One region of the Pectobacterium atrosepticum genome, then DNA from elsewhere that is predicted to be linked to it. Evidence: predicted binding sites of a transcription regulator. Region 1 holds the regulator's gene; each other region holds the start of a gene.
The links. The regulator PurR, encoded in region 1, represses purine synthesis genes. The targets are predictions, from matches to a motif close to CANGCAAACGTTTGCNTG.

Region 1 (6,136 bases):
AACAATTTAAGAGACAAATGGCTGATAAAAGTGATCTGAACGCCCTGAGCGGCCGTTTTCGTGGGTTTTACCCGGTAGTGATTGATGTTGAAACCGCCGGATTTAATGCGAAAACCGATGCCTTGCTGGAAGTCGCGGCGGTAACATTAAAAATGGATCAAGACGGTTGGTTGCAGCCAGATGAAACGCTACATTTTCATGTTGAGCCATTCGAAGGCGCAATTCTGGAACCCGCCGCGCTGGCATTTAACGGTATTGACCCCACCAACCCGCTTCGCGGCGCGGTAAGCGAATACGATGCGTTGCATGAAATTTTCAAAGTCGTGCGTAAAGGGATCAAAGATCGAGGCTGTAACCGTGCGATTATCGTGGCGCATAATGCCACGTTCGATCACAGCTTTATGGCAGCAGCAGCGGAGCGCTGTAGCCTGAAGCGTAACCCGTTTCACCCTTTCGCTACCTTCGATACCGCAGCACTCAGCGGGCTGGTTTTAGGCCAAACGGTTCTTGCTAAAGCCTGTATTACCGCTGGTATTGCGTTTGACTCCAGTCAGGCGCACTCCGCGCTGTATGACACTAATCAGACCGCATTATTGTTCTGTGAGTTGGTTAACCGCTGGAAACGTCTGGGCGGATGGCCGCTTGCGCTGGAAGAAAGTTCGCTGGAAGACACATCAGCCGAAGACTGAGACGACGGGAAAGATCGAGATCAAAAAACGGGTGCCATAAGGCACCCGCTGGAAAGATTAACACTCGCAGCATAACGACGTTTCGTATCGTCATTATGTTGATAAAAGCTATTACTCTTGATCGGCCTGCTGTGCTTTGTATTTGTCTGCCGTTTCTTTGATCAACTGCTGCAGTTCACCGCGCTGAAACATTTCAACCACGATATCACAGCCGCCAACCAGTTCGCCGTCAACCCACAGCTGTGGGAATGTCGGCCAGTTCGCATATTTTGGCAGCTCAGCTCGAATATCTGGGTTCTGTAAAATATCTACATAAGCAAAGCGTTCGCCACATGAAGACAATGCCTGAACGGTCTGTGCGGAAAAACCACAGCTTGGCAATTTCGGGGAGCCTTTCATGTACAGCAGAATCGGGTTTTCAGCAATTTGGCGCTGAATTTTTTCAATTGTCGGTGTCGTCATCTTCTTGCTTCCTTAAATCTATAGGATGGCTAACGTCCAAAACGCTAGCCATGAGCCGCCGTCAGAGGTATTACGACAGCGACATTGACTCAATGATATTGTACCGATGCCACTAGCTACAAAAAAACGCCATTTTTTGTAGGGTTATTTTCTCTTATCGCTTTGCATCATTGATGAAATCAACGCCAGAAAGTGCTGATAAATCAATCGAAAAAATAACTATTAACGTTTTTTCACTATTCTGTATGAATAAAGCGACCGTGCCCACTTTTTTATGACGCCGTTTTCAGGAATACTGTGGGGATTGAGCGAGTTAAGGATTATGTTCGGTCACTTTTATTATGCGCTTATTTATTACTCTTTTTATATTATTTTTCAGTAATCTATCCCTGAACCTTGTTCAGGCTGCGCCGCATACCCCGCATTCGGCGCCGAAGAAAAGCGCCGTTGAAGAAACGAATAAGAAAAGCCGTCAAACAAAGGGTAATGCTAAATCACCGACTCCGATCAAAAGCAAAAAACCAGAACCTACCGCAGTAAGCAATAAAACCAAACCCCGAACAGCTAACAAATCGACAGAAAAAAAGCCGTCACGGACGCAAAGCAGCACTCCTGCGCTAGTGAAGAAAAACCTTAAAAAGCTGAAATCTGAAGAAGAAAAGCAGACGACTGCACAGGTCAGAGTCAAAACAGGGTTAAAGAAGACGGCCCTCAAAGGAAAGTTGGATAAAAATCCTTCTCCTACAGAAAAAGGAATGACGCTCAGCGCGGCGCATAAAAAACGCTATCAGCATGCCAAAACAACAGCAATGAATAAGTTGATGAGCCAAATAGGTAAACCTTATCACTGGGGCGGCTCATCTCCCTTTACCGGATTTGACTGTAGCGGGCTGGTTTATTACGCCTATAAAGATGTCGTCAAGATACAAATCCCGCGCACCGCAAATGAAATGTACCACCTGCGTGATGCTGCGCCGATTAAAAAGAGCGAGCTGGAAAGTGGCGATCTCGTCTTCTTCCGCATCAATAACCGTGGCGCTGCCGATCACGTTGGGGTTTATCTGGGAGAAGGGAAATTTATCCAGTCGCCGCGTACAGGCTCAGATATTCGTATCAGCAAGTTGAGTGAAGATTATTGGCAGGAGCACTACGTTGGCGCGCGTCGCGTCGTTACGCCACAGACGATTCGTTAAGCAGATTATACCGGTTATACCCTAAATAATTCAGACACGTTTATGCACCACAAACGTGTCTGAATGCCAACCAGCGGCGGAAGCACCGATCGGTTAATTCAGCACCGCGATAAAGCTAAATGCGATGATCACAGCCAACGAACCAACGGTTGTCAGCAAAGACATTTTCAGATTTGTATCCATAAACCACTCCTTATTAGCGAACAAGTTTCATCTGAAACTTCATCTAAAAAAAGACACCACCATTCACAGCAGAACCCACGCAGGTGGTTAAAACTACAAATAATAGGGTTATTACGATTCTTTCATAATTCTAGCGAAAAATCTCGGACGAATGCATCACTAATAGTATAAATTAGCCCTTTCACTTTCATGATAAATCGGACACAATCCGCTGTTTATGAAAGCGCTGCGTATCAGTCGAAAAACGTCAACCCAGACCCCTTCGGTATAACATTCGGCATTCTCCTTCTGAAATCCTGTTTTTTAGCTTAGAAGAAGAACTTTAAACGTAGGCAAACGATTAACAATATACTTACGTCTGTAACAGGTAAGTTCAGGAGTCATTTTTAGATGGCAACGATTAAAGATGTGGCAAAACGTGCTGGCGTTTCCACCACAACCGTATCGCACGTGATCAATAAAACACGTTTCGTCGCCGAAGAGACCAAGGCAGCCGTCAGGGCAGCAATCAAAGAATTGCACTATTCGCCCAGCGCCGTCGCTCGCAGCCTCAAAGTTAATCACACTAAATCTATTGGCTTGCTGGCAACATCCAGCGAAGCGCCCTACTTCGCCGAGATCATTGAAGCTGTCGAAAACAGCTGTTATGCCAAAGGTTACACGTTGGTGCTGTGTAATTCTCATAATGACATTGGCAAACAGCGCGCCTATCTTTCTATGTTGGCGCAAAAACGCGTCGATGGCCTGTTGGTGATGTGCGCAGAATACCCGCCGGAGCTATTGGGCATGCTGGAAGATTATCGCAGCATTCCAATGGTCGTTATGGATTGGGGACAAATGCACAACGATTTCACCGATACGATTATCGATAACGCCTTTGAAGGCGGTTATATGGCGGGCCGCTACCTAATTGAACGCGGCCATCGGGATATCGGTGCCATCCCCGGCATTCAAGAGCGCAACACGGGCAGCGGACGCTATCTCGGCTTTTTAAAAGCGTTGAAGGAAGCTGATATCACCGTGCGCAATGAATGGGTTGTTCAGGGTGATTTCGAACCGGAATCCGGCTACAAAGCCATGCATCAGATTCTCGCGCAGAAACAGCGACCTACGGCCGTATTCTGCGGTGGCGATATCATGGCGATGGGTGCCATCTGTGCAGCCGACGAACTGGGTTTGCGCGTACCGCAGGATATTTCAGTGATCGGCTATGACAACGTGCGCCACGCGCGCTTCTTTACGCCAGCCCTGACCACCATCCACCAGCCGAAAGAACGCCTGGGCCAATCCGCATTTTCTATGCTGCTGGATCGCATTACCAGTAAGCGAGAAGATGCGCACGTCATTGAAGTTCACCCGACGCTGATTGAACGCCGTTCGGTTGCCGACGGCCCGTTCCGCGATTATCGCCGCTAACCCCGACGACGCAATACAGACGGTTTTTCTATTCCTGCCCGCTTTCCCTCTCTGCTTGCTTCAGCCAATTTTCTTGTATATTGGCTGGAGCAACTCTAAACTGAACCCTGCGTTTCAGTTTCACTGATAAAACCAAAATAGCGATAGCCGCACGTCAGTAAGCAGGTCCGTGTTTTTTGCCAATGAGCTCCTGTTTACGTGCAAATTTCTTCTTCATTTTTCTCTGGTGACAGCCGATACGTCGGCTGCAGTAAGTGCTGTCCAGGTGTTTTACGATACTTTTATACGTGAAAAGTTAAGGAGACATGATGGGATTACCTTATGCAGAAGAATGGGATCACGATACCGCGCCTTGGTTCCACATAATGCAGGACATGTTGGCCACCGCAGATATCACGATCAACGGTACTCGCCCTTTTGATATCCACGTTACCCATCCCCGCTTTTTTAAACGCGTCTTGCGAGAAGGTTCGCTGGGATTAGGTGAAAGCTATATGGACGGATGGTGGGAGTGTGAACGGCTGGATATGTTTTTCCATCGTGTCCTGCGCGCAGGACTAGGAAATACGTTACCTCGCCGCCTGCACGATCTTACACGAGTCGCCATTTCCCGCGTCACTAATTTGCAGTCCCGCAGACGCGCTCAGGTTGTCGGCAAAGCACATTACGATTTAGGTAATGACCTCTTTACCCTGATGCTGGATCCCTACATGCAATATTCCTGCGCTTATTGGAAACAGGCACACACGCTGGAACAGGCGCAGGAAAACAAACTCACCATGATTTGCGAAAAACTCCAGCTAAAATCAGGGATGACGCTGCTGGATATCGGCTGCGGCTGGGGCGGGCTTGCTGAGTTCGCGGCGCGGCGCTACGGTGTCTCCGTTTACGGCATCACCATTTCCAGAGAACAGCAGATGCTGGCGCAACAGCGCTGTCAGGATCTTGACGTCACCATTGCGCTACAAGACTACCGCGATCTGAACCAGCAATTCGATAGGATCGCCTCTGTTGGCATGTTTGAACACGTCGGCCCGCGTAACTATGACACTTACTTTCGCATGGCAAAACGCAATCTTAAGCCCGATGGACTCTTCCTGCTACATACTATCGGTGCCAATAAGACCAACCCGCACATTGATCCCTGGATTCACAAATACATATTCCCCAACGGCTGCATTCCATCCATACAGCATATCGCGCAGGCGAGTGAGCCTTACATGGTAATGGAAGACTGGCACAACTTCGGCGCCGATTACGATCGCACATTAATGGCGTGGCATACGCGCTTTCAGCAAGGGTGGCCCCAGCTTTCTACACGCTATACCGCCCGCTTTCGTCGGATGTTTAGCTACTATCTGAACGCGTGTGCAGGAACGTTCAGAGCCAGAGAGCTTCAGCTCTGGCAGATCGTATTCAGTATCAATGGGATTGATGGTGGATTACGCGTTTCACGCTGAGAGAAACGAGAAAACCGGATGATATTGTTCATCCGGTTTACAAAAAGAGGCAACGCAGGGATTACTCTTCGTTGACGAGCTCGTTCGCCTGCTTGCTGGCTAACACGCGTTCTACCGTGTCGACCACGGCCTGCGTTTGCGGGTCGATTTCAATATTGATGCGATTCCCCAGTCGTTTCTGTCCCAGCGTTGTGCGGTTCAACGTTTCTGGAATTAAATGCACGCAGAAACGTCCGCGGGTCACTTCTCCAACAGTCAGACTAATGCCATCAATCCCGACGAAGCCTTTATGCAGCACGTATTTCATCAGCGCTTCATCTGCCAGGCGGAACCAAATCTGATGATTGTTTTCTGAAATCTGAATCTTGACCACTTCTGCCGTACACATAATATGTCCCGACATGACGTGCCCGCCGATCTCATCGCCAAATTTCGCGGCTCGCTCAATATTCACGACATCACCTTCATGAATATCGCCCAGATTTGTTAGCCGCAGCGTTTCTTTCATGAGATCAAAACTGACGCGATCGCCATCAATTGCCGTTACCGTCAGGCAGCAGCCATTGTGCGCCACTGATGCACCGGGCGTAAGCCCTGGCAGTAGGTCGGGTGGGAGTTGAATAACGTGAGTACGAAAGTTGGATTTTTCTTCAATCGACACCACTGGCGCGGTGCCCTGAACAATACCGGTAAACATGCAGTTTGCCTCTTAAAAACAAAGAAATGACTGTAT
Region 2 (6,136 bases), 2.2 Mb from region 1:
AAAAGCACCATAAACAGTTCAGGATTGAAATCAACGTGCAACCCGAACTGGGGCCAGGCGAGGATGGCACCCAGCGCGATTTGCATTAAAGGCAGAGGAACTTGAAAAGGTAAAATGCGCGTAACTACCCCGGAAAGGGATACAACCAGGGTCAAAATAAGAATCGTAAAAAATATTTCCATGCTTTCCTTAGACGTACTCCTAAATCAAAAAACTCTGCCTGCGAGCGCGTGAATTGCCCTTACATATTTAACGCATTTAGTCCGGTATGAAAATGGATTTCTGGGTAAAGAAGAGAGGTTTCCTCCTAAATAATTCAAGCTGCAAGAAGGCGGCGACACAGCGAATCCCCGGGAGCTTACATCAGTAAGTGACTGGGGTGAGCGAGGAAAGCCAACGCACATGCGGTTTGAAGTATGACGGATAATTACTTTATTGATTATCACACAAGTAACATCAACCCAAAGCCAATAAAAGGGCACATAAAATCGCGTTTGACGTAGGTAATGAGAGAGGAAGGAAAAACGGGGAATTACAGACCTTCTGGACGGAGCCAGAAGGTCTGCGGGAAGGGATTACAGCGCCCAGCCGCCAGCGTAGAACGCTACCAGCGCGACAGCGATAATCACTGTACCAATGTTCAGTTTACGCCATTCGCCGGAGCAGATGCGTCCGAGTACCAGTGCACCAAAGCCCAGCATGATGCCGGTCACGATGTTACAGGTCAGTACGATGAATACGGCACATACCAAACCGGACATCGCATCAACGAAATCATCAAAGTTCAGTTTGGAGACGTTGCCCAGCATCAGCAGACCAACGTACATCAGCGCTGGCGCGGTGGCATAGCCGGGAACCAGATACGCTAGCGGGGATACAAAGAGCAGCAGTAGGAACAGCACACCGACTACCGTTGCCGTTAAGCCAGTTTTACCACCAGCCGCCGTACCTGCTGCGGATTCGATGTAGACCGCCGCTGGTGACGTCCCGACCAGACTGCAAAAAATGCTGCTCACGGAGTCTGCGGTGAGTGCTTTACCACCGTTGATGATTTGCCCGTCTTTATCCAGCAGATTCGCCTGTCCGGCTACCGCACGAATCGTACCCGTAGCATCAAACACCGCTGTCATTACCAGTGCCAACACGCTTGGCAGAACCAGCGGCTGCAACGCACCCATGATATCCAGACTGAAGATCAGCGACGAACCGTCAGCCGCCGTTAGACTCGGCAATGCAAAGAAGCCAGCATATTTTACGTTTGGATCAAAAATCAGTCCCAGAATAGAGATCACCACGATAACCAGCAAAATACCGCCCGGTACGCGACGTTTCTCTAAACCGATGGTCGCCGCTAGCCCCAGCAGAGACATAATAACGGGGAAAGAAGTGAAATTACCCAGCGCAACCGGCAGGCCGTCAATCGGGTTTTTTACCACCAGACCTACACCGTTGGCGGCAATAATCAGCAGGAACAGACCGATACCAATCCCTGTACCGTGCGCTACGCCCAGCGGCAGGTTACGCAAGATCCAGGAACGGATGCCCGTGACGGAAATGATGGTAAACAGCACGCCCATCAGGAAGATTGCCCCCAGCGCCACGGGAATACTGATTTGCTGCCCCAGCACCAGACTGAACGCGGTGAATGCGGTCAGAGAAATCGCACAACCAATCGCCATCGGCAGATTGGCCCACAACCCCATCAGCAGCGATCCCAGCCCCGCAACCAGACAGGTCGCAACGAACACGGCCGTCGGCGGGAAGCCAGCCTTGCCCAGCATACTCGGCACCACAATCACCGAGTAAACCATGGCCAGGAACGTCGTTAGGCCTGCTAACACTTCCTGACGCACGTTGCTGCCGCGCTGTGTAATTTTGAAAAAAGCATCAAGCGAGCCTTGCGAGCCAGCCTGACGGGTGGTGTTTGACATGGTGGTATCCCCTGAAATGTCATTATTATTTAAGATCAATTCTGAACGGTTCCCGCAGCCTTGCCCCGCGAGCGCACCAACATCACTGGCGCACCATGAACCGTATGGTCACGCACGCAAACGATTAGCTCGCTGAATGCAGAACCGGAAAACGTTACTGTCTCAAGACATTGTCGAATAAAAACAGGCGGCACTAAACAAGCCGGATAAAACGGTGCCAGACAATGCGAAGCGCACGATTATCCCGCTTACCCCGCGCTTATTTCAACTGCTAATCGAGACAATTTACCTATCTCACATCATCTTTCCGATAAGGAAATGCGCAACTCGTACAGGTAACATTCAATCAGGCAAGCCGCTGAAAACGCGCCAGTATGAAGAAAAAGCAGAAAGGGTTCTTAGACGGAAATCAAAACAGCGGTTTACTCCTCACAAACTGCTCGTTCATTTTTTTGTGATTCACATCACAAAAAAGTTGACCGTCCGTATCTGTGCGAGTATTCTTAAAAACGTGAGCAGCATCACAGAAAACAAATCAACGAACAACGAGGAAATGACCATGAAACTGCTAAACAAAATCATCGCTATGTTTGAAAACATCAACATCAACTTTGGTACTTTCAACCAATAATTATTTAAGAATCGTGGGGATAAAAAAGATGCGCGTTGTCCGCAAAATCAATCAAATATTAAAAGCGTTGGGCAAAACCTATCGCGGTGTTAACCCCCACGCTATCTTCCGTTAATCGTACTCGTGTACGTTAACCACCCTAAAATGGCTGCCATCCGGTAGCCATTTTTGTTTGTACACCTTTATTGTTTCTAGACCTTTTTTCTACACCATGCGTAACTGATTCTGCTCACTATGCAGTGATGGCACCGAAGCGCCATCCGATGTCACACGTGTTTGCGCTATCTCACGATTATCCTTCACTACGCCCATCAGGCATAGAGTGACACTTCGCCTGCCGGACGAGTTTTAAAGCGGCGATGCAGCCAGAGATATTGTTCAGGTGCACGCATGATTTCTTTCTCAATCACCTTATTAATGTAGCAGGCCGCAGCTTGTTCATCATGATAAGGATAATCCTGTAATTCAGGCTGAATCACCAGTTGATAACCCAAAGCATCAGGCTTACGAATCAGCACCGTTGTCATCATCGCGGGTTTTGCCAGACGACTGATGGTGTAGGTACCGCTGGTGGTCGCCGCATTTTTCACCGCAAAGAACGGCGCAAACACGCTGCCTTTAGGGCCGTAATCCTGATCGGGAGCGAACCATACCGCTTCACCACGCTTCAGTGCTTGCACCATGCCACGCAGATCTTTACGGTCGATCATCGCTTTGTTCGAACGTGAACGCCCCCAGGTTTGCACCATTTCCATCGCTTTATTATTGTGCGGACGGTACATCGCCATCATCGGCTGACATAGTCCCATCGCCCTACCGCCCAGTTCCAGTGACATGAAGTGAATACCAATCACCATCACGCCCTGACCTTTTGCGGTAGCATGCTGTAGATGCTCCAACCCTGAAACATCAAACCAGTGGCGCACGCGACGATCGGACCAAAACCAGGCCATGCCCGTTTCGACCAATGCCATTCCAAGCGACGCAAAGTTGCTGTCGATCATAGCTTCCCGCTCGTCATCAGAGATCGTAGGGAAGCACAGCTCAAGATTGCGCCGAGCAATCGACACCCGACGTTTAAGAAAGATACGGGATAAACGACCTGCGCTGCTTCCGATTTTCATCAACAACGGATAAGGAAGTTGGACTAATAAAAACAGCACGCCGAGGCCGAACCAAGTCGTCCAATAGCGTGGATGGAGTAATGCCCTGGTAAATGTTTGCTTAATCTTCATGATACTCATCTTTAAGTGATTAACAGCGTACCGCATAAAGAGTCGTTCTCATCGCGCTACATCTATCATGACACTTATTTATAGGGATCGTTTCAGTTGTGTGGAAAACTTACGTCTGACCGTTATCGCGCATGAGGTTAAAAAGCAGGATAAACATGCTGATAACACCGAGGGGATTTTGCACAGCCGATGAACGGCTGACGGTAGCGATATTATACCCGATTCACGCTCAATAAAGGAGTAGTGGGATAAGAAATATTCGCAATCTGAGGCAACCTGAAGCTAACATAATACCCTGCGCCACTAAACGCGACTGGCTTCCCGACATCAGGTTATAGAAGATAACAAGCCATTGCATAATCAAGGACTTGATGAAATATGTTCTTTCCGCTCCCTTACCGATTCAATATATTAAGTGTTGTCATCGCCAGCATTCCTACGCTCGCATTTTCCACAACATTCTCCGATAGCACTTTCTTTCATAAAGACTGGGAAATCGTCTGCGATAACACGCTAACGTGCCGGGCGGCTGGTTACTCGCCAGAAGAAAAAGGCATGGGAGAAGATACCGAAACTCAAGACGTTTCACTGCTCATAACGCGCCATGCTGGGCAAAATACGCCAATAACGGCTGAGGTTACACTCGCTGAAGTAGACAAAGAGATTTCTAAAGGTACGCGGCTCACACTCGCGATTGATGGTGTGGATAAAGGCGCACTTACCTCGACCGAAGACAATCTCTGGCAGCTCAATGAGACACAAATCCCTGCCGTATTACAGGCGTTGAAAGGGAGCGGGAAAGTGGCTTTTCTGCACGATGGCATGGTTTCCGAACTGTCTGGGGCAGGTGCCTACGCTGTGTTGCTAAAAATGGATGAGAGACAGGGTCGCATTGGCGCAACAGACGCCATCACCAAAAAAGGCAACAAAAGTAGTGAGCTATCCGCCGTAACAGCCCCTGTTATCTATGCGGCAGCAACCCAACAGGAACCCTCACGAAATCTGACGAATGCGGAACAAGCCGCTATCCAGAAAAAGCTGCTTAAGACGCTAAAGGAAGATGACTGCTATGACTTTCCGCCACAGGAAGAAAGAGTAGCAGAACCGATGATGATCACGCCGCTCAATGGCAGCATGTCGCTGCTCAGCACCCTCTGCTGGCGTGCAGCCTACAACGAAGGTTACGCTTACTGGGTCATCGACAACGCCATGCAAACTCAGCCCCAGCTCGTGACCACAATCGGAGTAGGCTACGAAAACGGTGAAATTACCGCCGTACAGAAAGGACGTGGACTCGCGGACTGCATGAGCGATAGTGCCTGGGTCTGGGATGGCAAAACATTCCAGCAAAGCCGAGCATCAATTACAGGCTCATGCCGTATGATCCGTCTCGGCGGCACTTGGGATTTACCCTACTGGACAGCGACTGTGATTAGACCGGGAAAATGAAAGAAATTGGGGCCACTCGCGGGCCTCATATTCAAACATGGGGAAGCTGTTACGAAAGAATAAAAACGCGCTAACATCATCCTGAGCACGCCTGAATTGACTAGACATAATCAGTCAAGAAGTGTTGTTCCATAGGAGTTATCAATAGTGCAAAGCCAGCTTCCATCAGCTTCTTTCCTGAATACGTAGGTCGCTCGCCGAGTTGTTGTGACAATATTCCCCTGATCGTCTGGGTAATAAAACACCGTTTCCATGATAACTAAAGCGTCGCCACCACCTTCTATGACCTGCATATTTCCTTGTTCAACAACAAGTTGATTTTTAAAGTAATCGGCAATAGCGACAAATGCTTTTCTTATATCACCTTTCCCTCTTGCAACCATTCCTGGTTTGATAACAAGTGCAGCATCCTCGGCATAATAATTCATCAAGGCATCAAAATTTCGTGCAGATATTGCTCTATCACAGGCTTCAATGATTTCGCGTATCGGATGTGGCTTCATAAGTATTGACCTCAGTAACGCAGCGCAGAACATTTCATAGTATTTATAATTTATAATTTACCATTTATCATCATTTTTATTACTGCCAAAATCAAAACTACTACTGCTTCCACTGCTTTTACCAAAATCGAATCTACTATCGCTCTTTCCACTATCACTCTTTCCAAAATCAAATGTAGAATCAGATGATGAACGATTATCGCCACTGCTATTTTTATTATAATTACTGTTATTGGAGTTATTATTAGCACTATTAAAAATACTACCTGCAATAATTCCTGAAAGAAAGTCACCGCCATTACTACCTGATCTATGGCGATATATCTTCCTTGGTAGGTTATTACGACGATATTCAGCCTCCATAATTATTTTTTGCTCACTAATCTC
Region 3 (6,136 bases), 2.4 Mb from region 1:
ATAACATTCTTCGGTATTCGTAGTTTGCATCGGGTTGGTAAGTCGGGATGACCCCCTAGCCGAAACAGTGCTCTACCCCCGAAGATGAGTTCACGAGGCGCTACCTAAATAGCTTTCGGGGAGAACCAGCTATCTCCCGGTTTGATTGGCCTTTCACCCCCAGCCACAAGTCATCCGCTAATTTTTCAACATTAGTCGGTTCGGTCCTCCAGTTAGTGTTACCCAACCTTCAACCTGCCCATGGCTAGATCACCGGGTTTCGGGTCTATACCCTGCAACTTAACGCCCAGTTAAGACTCGGTTTCCCTGCGGCTCCCCTATTCGGTTAACCTTGCTACAGAATATAAGTCGCTGACCCATTATACAAAAGGTACGCAGTCACCCTGATTAATCAAGGCTCCCACTGCTTGTACGTACACGGTTTCAGGTTCTATTTCACTCCCCTCGCCGGGGTTCTTTTCGCCTTTCCCTCACGGTACTGGTTCACTATCGGTCAGTCAGGAGTATTTAGCCTTGGAGGATGGTCCCCCCATATTCAGACAGGATGTCACGTGTCCCGCCCTACTCATCGAACTCACAATCTGTGCATTTTTGTGTACGGGACTATCACCCTTTACTGTGCGACTTTCCAGACGCTTCCACTAACACACAAACTGATTCAGGTTCTGGGCTCCTCCCCGTTCGCTCGCCGCTACTAGGGGAATCTCGGTTGATTTCTTTTCCTCGGGGTACTGAGATGTTTCAGTTCCCCCGGTTCGCCTCATTACGCTATGTATTCACGTAATGATAATGTGTCGAAACACATTGGGTTTCCCCATTCGGGTATCGTCGGGTATAACGCTTCATATCAGCTTACCGACGCTTATCGCAGATTAGCACGCCCTTCATCGCCTCTGACTGCCTAGGCATCCACCGTGTACGCTTAGTCGCTTAACCTCACAACCCGAAGATGTTTCTTTCGATTCATCCTCGCGCTGCGATTATTTGAGAGACTCATTGACATGCTGATTCATCACGACCCGCCCGAAGGCAGTCATGCATGTTCAGCTGTCATGTTTCAATTTTCAGCTTGTTCCAGATTGTTAAAGAGCAAAATACTTCGCAGCATACTGTTTCCAATACGCTCTGAAGTCTTTTTTAATGGTGGAGCTATGCGGGATCGAACCGCAGACCTCCTGCGTGCAAAGCAGGCGCTCTCCCAGCTGAGCTATAGCCCCATCTCTACTTACAGTTACCTTAGATACCACTCATGGAAGAGTTGGTAGGCCTGAGTGGACTTGAACCACCGACCTCACCCTTATCAGGGGTGCGCTCTAACCACCTGAGCTACAAGCCTATTAAGGTATTTCTGCTCGTTATTTTCATCAGACAATCTGTGTGAGCACTTCACTTAACACACATCTTTATTGGTAAGGAGGTGATCCAACCGCAGGTTCCCCTACGGTTACCTTGTTACGACTTCACCCCAGTCATGAATCACAAAGTGGTAAGCGCCCTCCCGAAGGTTAAGCTACCTACTTCTTTTGCAACCCACTCCCATGGTGTGACGGGCGGTGTGTACAAGGCCCGGGAACGTATTCACCGTAGCATTCTGATCTACGATTACTAGCGATTCCGACTTCATGGAGTCGAGTTGCAGACTCCAATCCGGACTACGACGTACTTTATGAGGTCCGCTGGCTCTCGCGAGTTCGCTTCTCTTTGTATACGCCATTGTAGCACGTGTGTAGCCCTACTCGTAAGGGCCATGATGACTTGACGTCATCCCCACCTTCCTCCGGTTTATCACCGGCAGTCTCCTTTGAGTTCCCGCCATTACGCGCTGGCAACAAAGGATAAGGGTTGCGCTCGTTGCGGGACTTAACCCAACATTTCACAACACGAGCTGACGACAGCCATGCAGCACCTGTCTCAGAGTTCCCGAAGGCACTAAGGCATCTCTGCCAAATTCTCTGGATGTCAAGAGTAGGTAAGGTTCTTCGCGTTGCATCGAATTAAACCACATGCTCCACCGCTTGTGCGGGCCCCCGTCAATTCATTTGAGTTTTAACCTTGCGGCCGTACTCCCCAGGCGGTCGACTTAACGCGTTAGCTCCGGAAGCCACGCCTCAAGGGCACAACCTCCAAGTCGACATCGTTTACAGCGTGGACTACCAGGGTATCTAATCCTGTTTGCTCCCCACGCTTTCGCACCTGAGCGTCAGTCTTTGTCCAGGGGGCCGCCTTCGCCACCGGTATTCCTCCAGATCTCTACGCATTTCACCGCTACACCTGGAATTCTACCCCCCTCTACAAGACTCTAGCCTGTCAGTTTTGAATGCAGTTCCCAGGTTAAGCCCGGGGATTTCACATCCAACTTAACAGACCGCCTGCGTGCGCTTTACGCCCAGTCATTCCGATTAACGCTTGCACCCTCCGTATTACCGCGGCTGCTGGCACGGAGTTAGCCGGTGCTTCTTCTGCGGGTAACGTCAATCAGCAAGGTTATTAACCTTACTGCCTTCCTCCCCGCTGAAAGTGCTTTACAACCCGAAGGCCTTCTTCACACACGCGGCATGGCTGCATCAGGCTTGCGCCCATTGTGCAATATTCCCCACTGCTGCCTCCCGTAGGAGTCTGGACCGTGTCTCAGTTCCAGTGTGGCTGGTCATCCTCTCAGACCAGCTAGGGATCGTCGCCTAGGTGGGCCATTACCCCGCCTACTAGCTAATCCCATCTGGGCACATCTGATGGCAAGAGGCCCGAAGGTCCCCCTCTTTGGTCCGAAGACGTTATGCGGTATTAGCTACCGTTTCCAGTAGTTATCCCCCTCCATCAGGCAGTTTCCCAGACATTACTCACCCGTCCGCCGCTCGTCACCCAAAGAGCAAGCTCTTCTGTGCTACCGCTCGACTTGCATGTGTTAGGCCTGCCGCCAGCGTTCAATCTGAGCCATGATCAAACTCTTCAATTTAAGATTTGTTTGATTTGCTGAACTCGTCAGCGATGCTCAAAGAATTAGTAACTGTTCATTCGTAATGAATTTTACTGTTGTTCACTCTTCAAGACTTTTTATATCGTTTAAGATACGGTCTTGTGAGTGCCCACACAGATTGTCTGATTATATTGTTAAAGAGCAGTGCCACGTCTTCCGTGGCGCGGGCCGCATATATTATGCTTTTCCGCTGTGAAGTCAAGTCATTACTGACTGCCTTCGTTGAATCTTTTCTGTCACACCAACTTCGTAAGTCGCTGTTGCCGTGTCAGTGGATGCGCATTATAGGGACTTCTCGCCCGCTGACAATAGGTATTTTAAAGAAAAATGACTGTTTGCTGCATTCCACAGCAAAACCCCACCTTATACCTATTTTTGCACAAACTTATCCACAGAAAGCATTCTACTCAAAAATTGACGAGCATCACGCAAACGTTTTCGCTACAATTCACCCCGTTCAAAATCGTCGTATTTTTGCGAACGCTAACTGAATATTTCTCTTTATTCCGCAATTATTACTCTGACAAAGACGATATTCACATACCGTTCTTTACTGACTACCCAAATCCAGGGGATAACATCATCATGCAACAACGCCGTCCAATTCGCCGCGCTCTGCTCAGCGTTTCTGACAAAGCAGGTATTGTCGAATTTGCTCAAGCTCTGTCCCATCGTGGTGTCGAGCTCCTTTCAACAGGTGGAACCGCCCGTTTGCTGGCCGATGCTGGCTTAGCCGTGACGGAAGTCTCTGACTACACCGGTTTCCCAGAAATGATGGATGGGCGTGTAAAGACTCTGCACCCGAAAGTACACGGCGGCATTCTGGGACGACGCGATCAAGATGATGCGATCATGACGCAGCACGACATCAAACCGATTGATATCGTCGTTGTGAATCTGTATCCGTTCGCTCAGACCGTCGCCCGTGAGAACTGCACATTAGAAGATGCGGTTGAGAACATCGATATCGGCGGCCCGACGATGGTACGCTCCGCCGCCAAAAACCATAAAGATGTGGCAATCGTGGTCAAGAGCAGCGACTACACCACTATCATTAATGAAATCGACGCTAACGAAGGTTCATTGACCTACGAAACCCGTTTCGATTTAGCCATTAAAGCCTTCGAGCATACTGCCGCTTACGACAGCATGATTGCCAACTACTTTGGCGCACTGGTTCCGCCTTACCACGGTGATACCGATAAACCATCTGGCCACTTCCCCCGCACGCTGAACCTGAACTACATCAAAAAGCAGGACATGCGCTACGGCGAGAACAGTCATCAACAAGCTGCCTTCTATATAGAAGAGAATATTCACGAAGCCTCTGTCGCCACCTCTACACAGCTACAAGGCAAAGCGCTGTCTTATAACAACATCGCCGATACCGATGCTGCGCTGGAATGTGTGAAGGAATTTGCCGAACCAGCCTGCGTTATCGTTAAACACGCGAATCCGTGCGGCGTAGCAATTGGCGGCTCAATTCTTGATGCCTACGATCGCGCCTATAAAACCGACCCAACATCCGCATTCGGCGGCATTATCGCTTTCAACCGCGAACTGGATGAAGAAACGGCACAGGCCATCATCAGCCGTCAGTTTGTCGAAGTCATTATTGCGCCATCCGCCAGTGATGCCGCGTTAAAGGTTACTGCTGCCAAACAAAACGTACGCGTCCTGACCAGTGGTAGCTGGCAGCAACGCGTTCCGGCTCTGGACTTCAAACGTGTCAACGGCGGTTTACTGGTACAGGATCGCGATTTGGGCATGGTCGATACGTCTCAACTGCGTGTCGTGACCGAACGCCAGCCGAGCGAACAGGAATTACGCGATGCGCTCTTCTGCTGGAAAGTGGCTAAATTCGTTAAATCCAATGCAATTGTGTACGCACGCGACAACATGACCATCGGAATAGGTGCCGGTCAGATGAGCCGCGTTTACTCCGCGAAAATCGCCGGAATCAAAGCGGCCGATGAAGGGCTGGAAGTTAAAGGTTCCGCCATGGCCTCTGATGCATTCTTCCCATTCCGTGATGGTATTGATGCTGCCGCAGCCGTTGGCATTAGCTGCGTGATCCAACCGGGCGGGTCTATTCGTGATGATGAAGTTATTGCTGCCGCCAACGAACACGGCATTGCGATGATCTTTACCGACATGCGCCATTTCCGCCATTAATTCTGGAGCTGACCGAAATGAACATTTTAGTAATTGGTAATGGCGGACGCGAACACGCGCTGGCCTGGAAAGCGGCACAATCACCGTTGGCGAAACAGGTTTATGTTGCTCCAGGAAACGCAGGTACCGCACTTGAACCAGCGCTGACCAACGTCGATATCTCCGCAACCGATGTTCCAGCGTTAGTCGCCTTTGCTCAGGAAAACCACATCGATTTAACCATCGTTGGCCCAGAAACACCGTTAGTTATCGGTGTTGTGGATGCGTTTCAGAGTGCAGGTCTAAAAATCTTTGGCCCGTCACAAGCAGCAGCACAGCTAGAAGGCTCGAAAGCCTTTACTAAAGATTTTCTGGCACGCCATAACATCCCGTCAGCGGAATACCAGAATTTCACCGAAGTGGAACCTGCTCTGACTTATGTACACAGTAAAGGTGCGCCTATCGTCATCAAGGCGGACGGATTGGCCGCTGGTAAGGGCGTGATTGTCGCGATGACGTTGCAGGAAGCGGAAAACGCCATTCAGGATATGCTGGCAGGTAATGCATTCGGGGATGCTGGACACCGTATCGTGGTGGAAGAGTTCCTTGATGGCGAAGAGGCGAGCTTCATCGTGATGGTGGACGGCAAGAACGTGCTGCCGATGGCGACCAGCCAGGATCATAAGCGCGTAGGGGATAAAGATACTGGCCCGAATACCGGTGGTATGGGCGCTTATTCGCCAGCGCCAGTCGTGACCGATGAAATCCACCAGCGAGTGATGGATCAGGTGATTTGGCCGACCGTGAACGGCATGGCCGCCGAGGGAAATACCTACGTTGGTTTCCTGTATGCCGGTCTGATGATTTCTGCCGATGGCCAGCCAAAAGTGATCGAGTTCAACTGTCGCTTTGGCGATCCAGAAACACAGCCAATTATGCTGCGCCTGCGCTCCGATCTGGTGGAACTGTGTCTGGCAGGCTGTGACGGCACGCTGGATCAGAAAGATT

Region 2: a site for PurR is predicted at 2,045-2,062, ahead of GZ59_RS03330 (NCS2 family permease). Genes of this name have one in related genera too.
Region 3: a site for PurR is predicted at 3,400-3,417, ahead of purH (bifunctional phosphoribosylaminoimidazolecarboxamide formyltransferase/IMP cyclohydrolase). Genes of this name have one in related genera too.

The regions. Positions count from the first base shown of each region.
Region 1 covers NZ_CP009125.1:2,921,639-2,927,774, forward strand. The annotation lists gene rnt (ribonuclease T) at 18-689, shown strand; gene GZ59_RS12875 (Grx4 family monothiol glutaredoxin) at 801-1,151, opposite strand; gene GZ59_RS12880 (C40 family peptidase) at 1,493-2,344, shown strand; gene cydH (cytochrome bd-I oxidase subunit CydH) at 2,438-2,527, opposite strand; gene purR (HTH-type transcriptional repressor PurR) at 2,918-3,943, shown strand; gene cfa (cyclopropane fatty acyl phospholipid synthase) at 4,252-5,403, shown strand; gene GZ59_RS12895 (riboflavin synthase) at 5,465-6,100, opposite strand.
Region 2 covers NZ_CP009125.1:732,472-738,607, reverse strand. The annotation lists gene GZ59_RS03335 (Na+/H+ antiporter) at 1-182, opposite strand, end outside; gene GZ59_RS03330 (NCS2 family permease) at 576-1,931, opposite strand; gene GZ59_RS03325 (hypothetical protein) at 2,146-2,562, shown strand; gene lpxP (kdo(2)-lipid IV(A) palmitoleoyltransferase) at 2,874-3,797, opposite strand; gene GZ59_RS03315 (DUF1176 domain-containing protein) at 4,176-5,246, shown strand; gene GZ59_RS03310 (YybH family protein) at 5,357-5,749, opposite strand; gene GZ59_RS03305 (tetratricopeptide repeat protein) at 5,807-6,136, opposite strand, start outside.
Region 3 covers NZ_CP009125.1:282,491-288,626, reverse strand. The annotation lists rRNA gene GZ59_RS01300 (23S ribosomal RNA) at 1-936, opposite strand, end outside; tRNA gene GZ59_RS01295 (tRNA-Ala) at 1,142-1,217, opposite strand; tRNA gene GZ59_RS01290 (tRNA-Ile) at 1,260-1,336, opposite strand; rRNA gene GZ59_RS01285 (16S ribosomal RNA) at 1,411-2,953, opposite strand; gene purH (bifunctional phosphoribosylaminoimidazolecarboxamide formyltransferase/IMP cyclohydrolase) at 3,560-5,149, shown strand; gene purD (phosphoribosylamine--glycine ligase) at 5,167-6,136, shown strand, end outside.